2 regions of the Fundidesulfovibrio terrae genome follow, and region 2 is predicted to be linked to the other one. Evidence: riboswitches for the same ligand, from Rfam matches in the RefSeq annotation. Region 2 holds a riboswitch; the other holds the start of a gene.
The links. Region 2 has a riboswitch for cyclic di-AMP ahead of ML540_RS00925 (potassium transporter Kup). Riboswitches for the same ligand answer to the same signal wherever they lie in the genome.
Positions count from the first base shown of each region.

Region 1: linked by a shared signal. The riboswitch ahead of ML540_RS09965 (APC family permease) and the one ahead of ML540_RS00925 (potassium transporter Kup) in region 2 are both predicted to bind cyclic di-AMP.

Region 1 covers NZ_JAKZFS010000002.1:621,565-628,604, forward strand. The annotation lists gene ML540_RS09945 (O-antigen ligase family protein) at 1-1,338, shown strand, start outside; gene ML540_RS09950 (hypothetical protein) at 1,449-1,916, opposite strand; gene ML540_RS09955 (polysaccharide deacetylase family protein) at 2,190-3,233, shown strand; gene ML540_RS09960 (glycosyltransferase) at 3,237-4,397, shown strand; cyclic di-AMP (ydaO/yuaA leader) riboswitch at 4,462-4,597, shown strand; gene ML540_RS09965 (APC family permease) at 4,760-6,736, shown strand.
Region 2 covers NZ_JAKZFS010000001.1:186,766-193,805, reverse strand. The annotation lists gene ML540_RS00935 (flavodoxin family protein) at 1-55, shown strand, start outside; gene ML540_RS00930 (putative quinol monooxygenase) at 71-358, shown strand; gene ML540_RS00925 (potassium transporter Kup) at 403-2,322, opposite strand; cyclic di-AMP (ydaO/yuaA leader) riboswitch at 2,371-2,504, opposite strand; gene wrbA (NAD(P)H:quinone oxidoreductase) at 2,617-3,228, shown strand; gene ML540_RS00915 (helix-hairpin-helix domain-containing protein) at 3,320-3,607, opposite strand; gene ML540_RS00910 (cobyrinic acid a,c-diamide synthase CobB) at 3,638-5,005, shown strand; gene cbiD (cobalt-precorrin-5B (C(1))-methyltransferase CbiD) at 5,002-6,108, shown strand; gene ML540_RS00900 (Dabb family protein) at 6,096-6,401, opposite strand; gene cbiE (precorrin-6y C5,15-methyltransferase (decarboxylating) subunit CbiE) at 6,491-7,040, shown strand, end outside.

The DNA of each region.
Region 1 (7,040 bases), on a different contig from region 2:
ATGAGCGACCGGCTCACCTCGCTGTTTCTGAACCCCGGCTGGTTCGCGGAATACGTCTGCGTGGGATTCCCGCTGCTCTTTCTTCTGGGGCGCGGGCGTGGCCGCTGGTTTCTCTTCGCCCTGCTGGCGGTGGCCCTGGCGGCCATGGTGCTCACCATGGCCCGGGCGGCCTGGCTGGTCTCGGGCGTGCTGGCCATGGGCTGCGTGGTGGCCGCCACGGGAGGCTTCGACCTGTTCTCGCTGGACTACCGGCGCATGGCCAAGGGCGCGCTTCTGGGGCTCGCGGCCGTGGCCGTGGTGGGGGTGGGGGTGTACGGGGCCTTGTCCGCCACGCGGGTGTCGCTCCTCAACTTCCCCCTGGCCACCATGATCGCCCAGCGCCTGGAGAAATTCTCCGAGACCCCGCGCCCGCTGGTGTTCAAGAGCGGCGTGCTGATCGGGCTTGAGTCCCCCGTGTCCGGCATGGGCTACGAGACGTACGCCTGGCATTATCCGCACCTCATGGATGCCCCGGCCGGGCGCATGGCCCGGGAGATTCCCCGCGATGCCGAGATGTTCGAGGCCACCCACAACCTGTTCATCCAGATTTTTTCCGGAGCGGGCCTCCTGGGCCTCGCGGCCTGGGTTTTCCTGGCCTTTCGGGCGGCCCAGCTGGCCCTGCGCGCCCACCGGCTCCGGGCCGACGCCATGAGCCTGGCGGCGCTCTTTTCCCTGGCCGCCTTCCACGGTTTCGGCTTCTTCCAGGAGATGATCTACATCCCGGCGGTGTGGCTCTTGTTCTTCGTGGTGTTGGCCTGGTGCCTGCGCTTGGAGGACGCCCATGGCGGCTGGATCGCAGATTTCACCGAGCGCCGGGCCGGGCGGGCCGTGGCCCTGGCCGTGCTGGCGGCGCTTGGCCTGAACCTCTCCAACGCCGGATTCGCGGCCATGGCGGCGCGCTTGGGACTTGACGCCTACCCCGCGCCCGGTTCCCAGGACGTCCAGGGGCTCTCGGGGCCGGAGGTCGTGTCCGGGCGTGAGGTGCTGTGGAGTTCCGGCGCATCCTCGTTTCTTCTGCGGGGGGAGGGGCCGTGGCGGTTCACGGCGGGGGTGCCCCATCCGGATATGACCACGCGGCCCGTGCGGGTGGCGCTGTCGGCCAGGGGCAGGGTGCTCTGGGAGAAGGTCTTCGACGCCTCCACCGGGCGCGAGGCGTCCTTCGAAATCGGGAGGGACGCGGTGAAGTCCGGGGAGCGCGTCTTCCTGACCGCGTCCAGGCTGTATTTCCCGCTGACGTCGGGTATCAAGGATTACCGCGCGCTGGGCGTCTGGATCGCCGGACCGGGGCTTTCGCGCTAGCCCGCCCGCACTGAGCGGGAGCCCAGAGGGCCCCAGTTCCTTTGGCCGCCGGGAGCCCCCCCTTGCGCAGGCGCGAATCCATCCTATCTTCGAAACACTGCCCCTTGGGATCAGTTCTTTCCAACTGCCGCCGCTAAGTTGCGTTCGAACACGCGCAGCTCGTTGGCCAGCCGCAAGCCGATTTCGCGGATGCGGGAGTTCTTGCTGGTCGAGGCCAGGCTCTCGATGACTTTGAGATCGCCCTCGATGAAGCTGTCGGCGTAGGACCGGGTTTCGGCCAGCTTCTGCCGGAGCAGGGCCTTGTCGCCCGGAAGGCTCACCTGGGCGGCCACGTCTGAGAGCTGGGCCATGGCGTGGGCGCGTACGGCGTAGGTCATGGCGGTGGCTGTGAAATAGTTGCAGGCGTTCTTTTCGCCGGGAGCGTCCATGTCCGCGGCCAGGGTGGCCGCCTTGGTGGCCAGCTCCTCGAAATGGCGCTGGGAGGCCCAAAAGTGCTTGGCCTCGGCCCGGGCCTGCGCAGCGGCCAGGGTGACGAGCAGGCAGGCTGCGAGCAGGGCGGCGAGTCTGGGAGTGTGCATGCGAACCTCCGAGAAGGGGCTCCTAACAGGTTGTGGGATGTGGTCAAGGGCTTGGCGGTTACGGTTTTTTCATCCGGAGTGGGCAATTTGCGTGCCCGGGCCCGGGTGGACGGTTTGATTTTGGGGCTCATTTCCTATAAAGGGTCCGTTCCGGCGCGCGCGAAGACAAGTGGGCGAAGGGGACGACCGGGATGGCCCGGTCCTTGCTTGCGTGGTCTCGCGGAATGATCGTGTGTCAGGGCGGGGGAGTACGGATTTGAGGGGTTCATTTGCATGAACAGACGGAGTTTTCTCGGGGCTCTGGCCGCAATGGGCGCGGCTTGCGCCTTTCCAATGCAGCTCTACGCCGGAGAGCAGCGCCTGCCCAAGGGAATGGTCACGTTCGTTTTCGATGACGGCATCGTGACCAACTATACGTATTCCTTACCGATCCTCAAGAAACGGGGGCAGCTGGCCACGGCCGCCATCGTCGTGAACAGGATGCTCTCGGGCAACAGCGACTACATGAGCCTGGACCAGGTTCGCGAGCTCGAGAAGAGCGGCTGGGAGATCGCCTCCCACAGCATGACCCACAGCCGTCCCGTCCAGATTCCCAAGACCCTCGAGCAGGAAGTGATCACCGGATGGCGCCTGGACGAGAACGATCCCGATCACTACCAGGCGCAATACGACTATGATCGCGTGGCCGCGCTCTTCCAGGACGGCAAGCCCCTCAAGGAAGTCGAGAACCTGGAACAGCTGCGGGCCACACCCGGAACCTACTGGCTCGACCTGACCATCGCTGAGTTGCACGTGCACCCTTTCAGGAGCGGCGACCCCGCCACGCTTGGCATCAGGGCCGGCTCCTACCAGCGCGAGATGGAGGATTCCAAGCGCATCCTGACGGAGCTTGGCTTCAAGGTGGACACGTATGTCGCGCCGCACAACTACTGGACCGACGACGTGGAGGTCATCAGCCGGCGCTATTACTCGCGCGCCTGCACCGGCCGCGATTCCGACAACCGGCCCGGCTCCTTCGACCCCTTCGCCATCAAGCGCTTCATGGTCCACACCAAGGATTCGGCCCAGTCGCTCATCCGCATCATCAAGGACCATTCCCTGGAGCACGGGGGCTGGGTCGTGTTCTGTTTCCACGGAGTGGGCGAGAACATCGGGTGGGAACCCTACCCCGCGGAGAGCCTCGACGCCGTGTGCGCTTTCGTGGACGAACAGAAGATCCCCGTGGTGACGGCGCGCGAGGGCGCGAAACTCATGGACGATCTGAAGAAGCAGCAGACCGCCGCGCAGTCCAAATCCATCATGAAAAAGGGTTCGTAAAGAATGCGCAAGCTCAAAATCGTGGTCGGCGGCTACGTGGTGAGCTTCCCCCTGGGCGGTCAGGTGTGGATGTTCATGCATTACCTGGAGGGGCTCGCGCGCCTGGGGCACGACGTGGTGTTCGTGGAGGACACCGCCGAGTGGGCTCTGCCCTTCGATCCCAACAAGGGGTACGCCTCGGCCGATTCCAGCCACGGGCGCATGGTGGTCGGCGAGGCCTTCGGCAAGATCGGGTTCACCGGACGCTGGGCCTACAACACCATTTTCGAGAACAAGCTCTACGGCATGGAGCGCGAGGATCTGGACCGTTTCTGCGCCGAGGCCGACCTGTTCTTGAACATCTCGGGCGTCATCCCCCTGCGCGATTCCTACATGAAGGCCAAGGTCCGGGCCATCATCGACACCGACCCCATTTTCACCCAGTCCAAGATCGCCAACGACGACTGGACCCGCGACTACTTCAAGCGGCACGACGTCTTTTTCACCTTCGGCCACAACATCCCCACCGGCTCCACCGGCGTGCCCCTCTCGGGCATCGAATACGTCCCCACCCGGACGCCCGTGGTCCTGGACATGTGGCCCCACGTGGAAGGCCCCGGCACCGGCTTCACCACCATCGGCAGCTGGGACGCACAGGGCCGCGACATCGTTCACGAAGGCAAGAAGCTCTCCTGGCGCAAGTGCGAGAAGTACGAGCAGATCATCGACCTGCCCTCCAAGCTCCCCGGCGTCACTCTGGACCTGACCATGAGCGGCATGAAGGACGACGCCCAGCGCTTCGCCGGGCACGGCTGGAACGTCAAGGACGCCCTGGTGCTCTCAAAGGACATCTGGGGCTACCACGACTACATCCTGAATTCCACGGGCGAGTTCTCCGTCGCCAAGGAGCAGAACATCCAGCTCAAGTCCGGATGGTTCTCCGACCGCTCCGCCAGCTACCTGGCTTCGGGGCGCCCGGTGATCGTGGAAGATACCGGCTTCGGCACCTTCCTTCCCGTGGGAGAGGGGCTCGTCACCTTCGAGGGCGTGGACAACGCCAAGGCCGCCATCGAGAGCGTGCTCGCCGACTACCCCAGGCACCGCGCGGCCGCCCGGAACATCGCCCGGGAATTCTTCGACGCCGAAACGGTGCTCGCACACCTCCTGAAGACCTGCGGATTCTGATCCTTTTCCCCAAAAAGTAATCGCGGCCGCCTTGCCAAAGGGCGGCCGCGAGCGTATCTGCCTGGACAACGTATCGCCGAGTTCCGCTAGGAGCGGAAGCGGGGGACCCAAAATCCCGGGGCGTATCGCGCATAGCGCGTAGGGCAACTTCCTCGGCCCGAGCCCGTCAGCTAACCTCGTAGGCGTCGAGGGGGAGAACCTTCCATTTTTCGTGGCAAGGCTCTGCCCGTCTTTCCGGATGGCTGTGCCGCGTCCTTCGTCCGCTTTTTGGCGCGCGAGCGATGCCGTTACACGCCCCCCGATCCCTCGACTCCCACGTCCGTGCTGGTTTCCGCTTTTCGGCCATGCAAAGGAGATCCGAAGTGGATCAGCATCCTTCGGTCGGCAAGCGCGTCAAGGACGCGGTCATCGGCAAAAGCCTCAATCTCGGGGACCAGTCCATCTTCCATCAGCTCTCGCTCATGGCCTTCTTCGCCTGGGTGGGACTCGGGGCGGACGGCCTATCCTCCTCCTGCTACGGTCCGGAAGAAGCCTTCCTGGCGCTGGGCGAGCACACCTTCCTGGCGGTGTTCGTGGCGTTGGGCACGGCGGTGACCATCCTCGTCATCTCGGCCAGCTACTCCCAGATCATCGAGCTCTTCCCCTCGGGCGGCGGCGGCTACCTGGTGGCCTCCAACCTGCTCTCCCCCAAGGTGGGCATGGTTTCGGGCTGCGCCCTGCTCATCGACTACGTGCTGACCATCACCATCTCCATCGCCTCGGGTGCGGACGCCATCTTCAGCTCCCTGCCCGCATCCCTGGCGCCCTACAAGCTGGAAGCGGCCATCGCCGGCGTACTCATCCTCACCATGCTCAACCTGCGGGGGGTGAAGGAGTCGGTCACGGTGCTGGTGCCCATCTTCATGACTTTCGTGATCACCCACATCGTGGCCCTGGGCTACGGCCTGGGAACCCACGCCGCCCAAGGGGCGGAACTCGCGGCGCGCATCAGCCAGGACGCCTCCGCGGCGCGGGACCAGTTGGGCTACCTGGGCATGTTCCTGCTGATCCTTCGAGCCTACACCATGGGCGCGGGCACATACACCGGCATCGAGGCCGTGAGCAACGGCCTGCCCATCCTGCGCGAGCCCAAGGTGCGGACCGGCAAGCGCACCATGGTGTACATGGCCGTGTCCCTTGCCGTGACCGTCACCGGGCTCATGTTGGCCTACCTGCTCTACGGGGTGGGGCACCAGGAGGGCAAAACCCTGAACGCCGTGCTCTTCGAGGCCGTGACCGGGCAGTGGCCCCAGCCCTTCGGCCAGTGGTTCGTGTGGGTGACTCTGGCCTCCGAGGCGCTGCTCCTGTTCGTGGCGGCCCAGGCGGGCTTCCTGGACGGGCCGCGAGTGCTGGCCAACATGGCCCTGGACCGCTGGTTCCCCACCCGCTTCGCCATGCTCTCGGACCGCCTGGTCACCCAGAACGGCATCCTGCTCATGGGTGGGGCGGCCCTGCTGCTCATGCTCGTGTCCAAGGGCTCCGTGGACTTTCTGATCGTCCTGTATTCGATCAACGTCTTCATCACCTTCGTGCTCTCGCAAACGGGCATGGTGCGCCACTGGTGGCAGGTCCGCCACAAGGCCGGCGAGAAGTGGGTCAAGGGGCTGGCGCTGAACGGCCTGGGGCTCGCGCTCACTGCCTTCATCCTGGCCTCGGTGGTGGTGGTGAAGTTCTTCGAGGGCGGTTGGCTCACCGTGGTGATCACCGCCGCCCTGGCCTTCTTCGCCCTCAAGATCAAGCGCCATTACGACGACACCTGGAAGCAGATCCAGTCTCTGGACACCCTGGTGGATTCCGTGACCCTGCCGGCCTGCGACCTGGAAGCCCCCTCCGAGCCGGACACCCAGGCCAAGACGGCCGTCATCCTGGTCAACGGCTACAACGGCCTGGGGCTGCACACGCTCTTCAACGTGCTCAGGCTCCATGGCGAGGAGTTCAAGAACTACGTATTCGTTCAGGTGGGCGTGGTGGACGCCCACGTCATGCGCGACCACGCCGAGCTGGGCCGCCTCAAGCAGGGCATACGCGCCAGCATGGACAAGTACCTGGCTCTCATGCGCTCCAAGTGCTACCATGCGGAGGCCCACTGGGCCGTCGGCACGGAGGTGGTCCACGAGATTCTCGAACTGGCGCCAGTGATCAAGGAGCGCTTCCCGCGATGCGTGTTCTTCGGCGGGCAGTTGGTGTTCGAAAAGGACACCCTGCTCACCAGGCTCCTGCACAACTACGTGGTCTTCAGCCTGCAGCGCCAGATCTACAAAGTGGGCATCCCCTTCATGATCATGCCCATCGCCCTGTAAACAAACGGCTTGTCCGGGCCGGGATTTTTCATCCCGGCCTGGACAGCGGGCATCGGGTGTTTATCTTGTCTTGCAGAGAGGCAATGGTGTTCAACTCCATCGGAGGGATGAGGGGAATAAACCTCGAATACCATAAGCAGCGCATTGAGGCGCCTGACAAGATTTGCCGTAGCGCACCGTAAGAGCCACACCTGAAGGAAGGGGAGGCTGCCTGACAATCAGGCTCACGCGCCAGGCAAATCTTTTTTTGTGCCCCGCGTCCGTGATGATTCGAACCCGGAAGAAAGACGATCCAGTCCCCTGG
Region 2 (7,040 bases):
GCTGGCGACCGTCAAGGGCGAATACCCCGGCATGCCCGCCGGGGGCGAAGGCTGATCCGGGGAGGATGCCATGAACCATGTGAACGTGGCGGCGACCATCACCGCCAAGCCCGGCCGAGAGGCCGAGGTGGAGGCCATCCTGACGGGGATGGTTGCGCCCTCGCGCAAGGACCCCGGCTGCGTGTCGTACGTGCTGCACCGTTGCCTGGACAACGCGTGCGTGTTTGTTTTCTTCGAAGAGTGGGAGAGCCGCGAACTGCTCGGACAGCACCTGGAGACCCCGCACCTGCTGGCCTGGAGGGCCAAAGCGCCCGAGCTGACGGTTTCGATGGATGTGAAGGTGCTGGAAAAAATCTGACAAAAACGGGGAGCGCGGCTTTGCGCGCTCCCCCCATCTCTTCTCTACAACTCCACCTGGTTGCCCAGCTCCACCACCCGCCCGGGCGGCAAATTGAAGAACGACGTGGCGTTCCAGGAGTTGCGCGACATGAACACGAAGAGCTTCTTGCGCCACGAGGCCATCTTAGACGGCCCCGAAGTGAGCAGCGTCTCGCGCCCCAGGAAGAACGACGTGGAGTAGACGTCCAGGGAAAGGCCCTGCTGGGTGGCCAGGTCGAGGATCTCGGGCATGCTGGGGGTTTCCATGAAGCCGTAGCGCGCCACGATGCGGTGGAATCCCTGTCCCAGGTCGGTGATGGTCAGGCGCTCCTCGCTTGCCACCTGGGGCACCTCGGCCGAGGCGATGGAGAGCAGGATGATCTGTTCGTGCAGGGTGCCGTTGTGCTTGAAGTGGTGCAGCAGCGTATGGGGCACGCCCACGGGCGAGATGGACATGAACACGGCCGTGCCGGCGTTCCGCTGCGGCTGGTATTCGGCGATGTCCTTGAGGAAGATGTCGAGGGGCATGCGCGCCGCCTCGTAGTGGCGCGAGAGAAGCGCCCGGCCGTCGCGCCAGGTGATCATGACGATGAGGATGGCCAGGGCGATGCTCACGGTGATCCAGCCGCCGTCCACGATCTTGAGCAGGTTGGCCCCCAGGAACGAGCCGTCGAAGGCCAGGAAGATCGCCAGCAGGGGCGCGCTTTTCCACAGGGGCCATTTCCAGTTCACGCGCGTGACCTCGAAGTACATGAACGAGGTGATGGCCATGGTGGCGGTGACGGCGATGCCGTAGGCGGCTGCCAGGCGGCTCGACTCCTTGAAGACCAGCACCAGGGAGATGCAGGCGATCATGAGCATCCAGTTGACCGTGGGCAGGTATATCTGCCCGATGGCCTCCCTGGAGGTGTGGATGATGTGCATGCGCGGGGTGAAGCCCAGCTGGATGGCCTGCTGGGTGAGCGAATACACGCCCGAGATCATGGCCTGGGAGGCGATGATCGTGGCGAAGGTGGACAGGGCCACCATGGGGTAGAGCAACGTCTCCGGCACCAGGGCGTAGAAGGGGTTCACGTTGGCGATGTCCGGATTGTCGAGCAGCAGCGCGCCCTGGCCGTAGTAGTTGAGCACGAGCCCCGGCAGGACGATGCCGTACCAGGTGAGGCGGATGGGGATGCGCCCGAAGTGGCCCATGTCCGCGTAGAGAGCCTCGCCGCCGGTGATGCACAGCACCACCGAGGCCAGGGCCACGATGCCGTGAATGTGGTTCACGGCGAAGAAGTGCACGGCGTGCGCGGGGTTCAGGGCGGTCAGGATCTTGGGCTGGTGGGCGATGGCGGCCACGCCGAGCCCGCCGATGAGCAGGAACCACGCCACCATGACCGGCCCGAACACCTTGCCGATGGTGGCCGTTCCGTGCTTCTGCATGAAGAAGAGGCTTATCAGCACCAGGCAGGTCAGGGGCACAACGTAGTCGGCGGCCGCGTCCGTGGCCATGTTCAGGCCTTCGATGGCCGAGAGCACGGAGATGGCCGGGGTGATCACCCCGTCGCCATACAGGAGGGCCGCTCCGAAAGCCGCGAGCACCGTCAGGAAGGACCACCACTTGCCCTTGCTCACCGGGCTTCCGCGCAGCATGGCCAGCAGGGCGTAAATGCCGCCTTCGCCCTTGTTGTCGGCGCGCATGATGAAGACGACGTACTTGAGCCCCACGACGCACATGAGCGACCAGAACACCAGGGACATGATGCCCAGGATGTTGGCGTGGTTGGGCTCCACGGCGTGCATCCCGGAGAAGCATTCCTTGACGGTGTAGAGGGGGCTGGTGCCGATGTCTCCGTAGACCACGCCCAGCGCGGCCAGGGCCAGCGAGGCGGTCTGGGCGGGGGTGCAGGCGGCGTGGTGCCCGTTGTGGGAATCTTCGGGCAGGGAACAGGGACGCATGCGATAGGCCTCCGGATAATCAAAGGGGGAATTCCCCGGATCGGTCCGGAGCGCTCCCTTCGATGCCTGCGGGGTTAGCTGACGGGCTCGGGCCGAAAGGTGCCCTACGCGGATAAACGCGATTCGCCCCGTTGAAATGGGTCCCCCGTTCCCGCGCAAGCGGGATTCGGCAGTGTGCGATAGGGCCTGACTACCGCCGCCGGAGGCGCCGCGTCAACAACAACCGGTGCTTCACTTTTTGTCGTTTTCGTCTATGCATGTATCCTGAATCTGAAAAAGAAAAAGGAGAACTGCATGAACGTCCTTATTCCCTATTATTCCATGTACGGCCATATCCGAGCCATGGCCAAGGCCGTGGCCGAAGGCGTATCGCAGGTGGCGGGTGCGGTGCCCCTGCTCCGCCGCGTCCCCGAGACCCTGTCCGAGGCGGTGCTGGCCAAGATGGGCGCCCTGGACGCCCAGAAGGCCCAGGCGGACGTCCCGGTATGCACCGTGGACGAGCTGGCCAAGGCCGACGCCATCATCTTCGGCACCCCCACCCGCTTCGGCAACATGTGCGGCCAGATGCGCCAGTTTCTGGACGCCACGGGCGGCCTGTGGATGCAGGGGGCGCTGGTGGGCAAGGTGGGCTCGGTGTTCACATGCTCCGCCACCCAGCACGGCGGGCAGGAATCCACCATACTCTCCTTCCATGTGACGCTCCTGCACCAGGGCATGGTGATCGTGGGCCTACCCTACGCCTACCAGGGGCAGATGGGCGTGGAGGAGGTCAAGGGCGGCTCTCCTTACGGCGCCAGCACCATCGCCGGAGCCGACGGGTCGCGCATGCCCTCCGAGGCCGACCTGGCAGGAGCCAGGTGGCAGGGCAGGCACGTGGCCGCCATCGCGAAGAAATTGGTGGCGTAAGAGAAAGAGAAGAAGAGAAAGGCAGAAGAGAAGATTGGGGGAAACCTTTTGTGAACAAAAGGTTCTCCCCCAAACCCCCTTCCAAAAAACTTTAATGGGGTTTTGGGAGGCGGGCGTCCTTCCAGGTCCACCAGAGGAGCTTTTGCGGGTCGCGCAGGTGCGGCGGGGTCTTGGCGAAGTAGACGGCCGAGCGGAACACGTAGAGCACGCACCGGTCCATCTTGCCCCCGGCCATCACGCGCAGGCGCTCGTACATCTCCTCCGGGTCCTGGGCGGCCAGTCCCTCCAGGGTGCGGATGCCCAGGTCCCACAGGTCGCGGGCCATGGCCGGGCCGACGCCCGGGATGGTCCGCAGGAGCTTTTCGGTCTGCTTGTCCATGCGTGAGTGTTCCCCTATCATCTGCGGGCCATGACCAAAAGCCTGCTCATCTCCGGCACCCATTCGGGCTGCGGCAAGACCTCGCTGACGCTGGGACTTTTGGCGTCCCTGGCCCGCAGGGGCTTTCGTTGCGCGCCCTTCAAGACCGGGCCGGATTTCATCGACCCCGGCCTGCACGCCCTGGCGTGCGGGCGGATCAGCCATAACCTGGATTCCTGGATGCTCCCCGAGGCGGCCAACCGGGAAATATTCGAAAGATATTCGGCGGGCGCGGACGTGGCCGTTGTGGAAGGAGCCATGGGACTCTTCGACGGGGCTTCGGCCACGAATGAAAAAGGCAGCGCCGCGCACATGGCCAAGATGCTGGGGATACCGGTCCTTCTGGTGCTGGACGCCTCGGGCATGGCCCGCAGCGCCGCCGCGTTGGCCTCGGGGTTCGCCCGGTTCGACCCGGAACTGACCCTGGCCGGGGTGGTCTGCAACCGCTCCGGAGGGCCGGGGCACCGGGAAATGTTGCGCGAGGCCATCGAGGACGCGGGGATTTCCGTGCTGGGCTGCCTGCCCAAGGCCTCCGATCTGGCCATGCCCTCGCGCCACCTGGGGCTGGTCACGGCCCAAGATCTGGACGCCCGCCCCGGCTGGATGGAACGCCTGGCCGACTGGGTGGAGGCCGGAGTGGACGTGGATGCGTTACTGGCCTCGCTGCCGGACACCGGAGGCATCGCGCCACAGCCCGAGGGCGAGGCTCGCCCGCGCGTGCGCCTGGGCGTGGCCCGGGACCGGGCCTTCTGCTTCGCCTACGCGGAAAACCTGCGCCTTCTTGAATCGGCCGGGGCCGAACTCGTCTTCTTTTCGCCTCTGGCGGACCAGGGCCTGCCGGCGGACCTGGACGGACTGTACCTGCCGGGAGGCTATCCCGAGCTGCACGCCGGGACGCTCTCCGCCAACGCCGCCATGCTCCAGGATATCCGGAATTTCTGCGCCTCGGGCAGGCCGGTCTACGCCGAATGCGGCGGGTTCATGGCCTTGATGGAGTCCGTGCGGGACGCGCAAGGGCGCGAGTGGCCCATGGCCGGGGTGTTCCCCTGCCGGGCCGCAATGGGCCAGCGCTTCGCCGCCCTGGGCTACCGGGAGGCCCGCTTCACTGCCGACACCCCCCTGGGTCCCGCCGGGACCACGGCTCGCGGCCACGAATTCCACTATTCGAGCCTGGAGGCCGCGCCGGACGCGCCCGCCGTCTATGCGCTCTCGGGCCGCAAGGGGATCATCGAGGCCCAGGAAGGGTTTCTCTCCGGCAACACCCTGGCCAGCTACGTGCACCTGCACTTCGCCTCCAACCCTGACATCGCCGGATTTTTCGTGGCGGCCATGGCCTGCGGCCGGAAGGCACGCCCGTGAAGAAACACCGCGAAACCCCGTGCCTGCGCCAGGGCTTCACCACCGGCTCGGCGGCCGCCGCGGCGGCCAAGGCGGCCCTGGAGTTCCTGCTCACCGGCCGGAAAAAGGCCCACGTGGACATCCCCCTGCCCACGGGCGGGCGGCTTCAGGTCGCGGTGGCGTCGGTAGGCTTCCTGGATGAAGGGCGGGCCAGGGCCGTGGTGGTCAAGGACGCCGGGGACGATCCGGACGCCACCAACAGGGCGCGCATAGCCTGCCTGGCCGAACTCGTCCCCGGCGAGCCCGGCGCGGTGGCGCTGGAAGGCGGCCGGGGCGTTGGGCGCGTCACCAGGCCGGGGCTGCCCGTGCCCGTTGGCCAGGCGGCCATCAACCCGGCCCCGCGCGCCCAGATCGTCCAGGCGGCACGCGAAGCCATGCACGCCGCAGGACACTCCGGCGCCGCGAGCCTGGTGATCGAGGTGGAGGACGGCGAGGCCATGGCCGCACGCACCCTGAACCCGCGCCTGGGAATCCTCGGCGGAATCTCCATCCTTGGCACCCAGGGCATCGTGAAACCCTTCAGCCTGGACGCCTGGAAGGCCACCATCGACTCGGGGCTCGAGGTGGCCCGCGCCAGCGGCGCGGACACGGCCGCGTTCGCGACCGGGCGGCGCAGCGAGCGCATGCTCATGGAGCTTCTGCCCGAGTTGCCGGAGGTATGCTTCGTCCAGGCGGCGGACTTCTTCGCCTACTCCATCGAGCGGGCCGCGCGGCTGGGATTTGCCGGGATTGTCTGGGGATGCTACTTCGGCAAGCTGGTGAAGATGGCCCAGGGGCTTGCCTACACCCACGCCCACGAGGCCCCGACGGATTTCGAGGCCTTGGCACGCCTGGCCGGGCGGGCCGGCGCGGACGAGCACGTCTGTCGGGAGGTGGCCGGGGCCAACACGGCCCGGCACGCCCTGGAGATCGTGCCCGAAGGGGCCGTGCGACGGCGCTTCGCGGCGCTCACGGCGCAAGGGGCGGTGGCGGCGGCCCGCTCCTTCGCCAAGGACGGGCCGCGCCTGCGGATATGTTGTTTCGGATTCGAGGGCGGTCTGCTGGCCGAGGCCTACAGCTCGTAATCGATGACCCGGCGTTCGGCCACCACGCTCTTGACGAACTCCACCACCTTCAGGTGCTCGGGGTGGACGGCGTAGGTCTTGAGGTCTTCCTTGGTCTTGAAGGCCGTGTACAGGACGATGTCCGTTTGCGGCACGGACTCGAACACGCCCGAGGTGGCAACTTCGAGTTCCACCACGCCGGGCACCTTGGAGGGCAGCTCCTCCAGCAGGGCCTTCATTTTGGACAGGTTCTCGGCCTTGGATTTGCCCAGAGCTTCGTCCTTCAAGGTCCACATGACGATGTGCTTGATCATGGCGCGTCCTTCTGTTTGATTTCAATCGGCCCGGGCGGGCCGCGAACCTGAAGATACCGGCGCGGGCCGGGCAAGTAAAGGCGGCGGACATGGGTGGGGACGCATTGAACGGCGGGGCGAAAGCCATCGAGGTGGTGGGCCTGGGCATGGGCGGCGGGCTTGCGCGCTCCGAGATGGAACGCATCGTCACGGCCGACGTGCTGGCCGGAGGAGCGAGGCTTCTGGAGCGCTTCACCCACCTGCGCGGCGAGCGGGTGGTCCTGGGCTCGCCGTTGGAGACGGCGCTTACGCGCATCAGCCGGGCCTTCGAGCACGGGCTTCGCGTGGTGGTGCTGGCCGACGGCGATCCGCTCTACTTCGGCATCGGCGCACGCCTGATCGAGCGCTTCGGCCGGGAGCGCCTTCGCTTCCACCCCGGCGTGTGCGCGGTGCAGGCGGCCTGCGCGCGCATCGGCCTGCCCTGGCAGGACCTGCCCGCCGTGTCCCTGCACGGCCGTAGCGACCCCGGCCCGCTGTTCTCGGCCCTGGCCGCCAAGAGCCGGGCCGCCGTGTACACCGACAACGAGAACACGCCCGACGCCGTGGCCCGGCTGCTCCTGGAGCGCGGCATCGAGGACGCCACCGTGTGGGTGCTTGAGG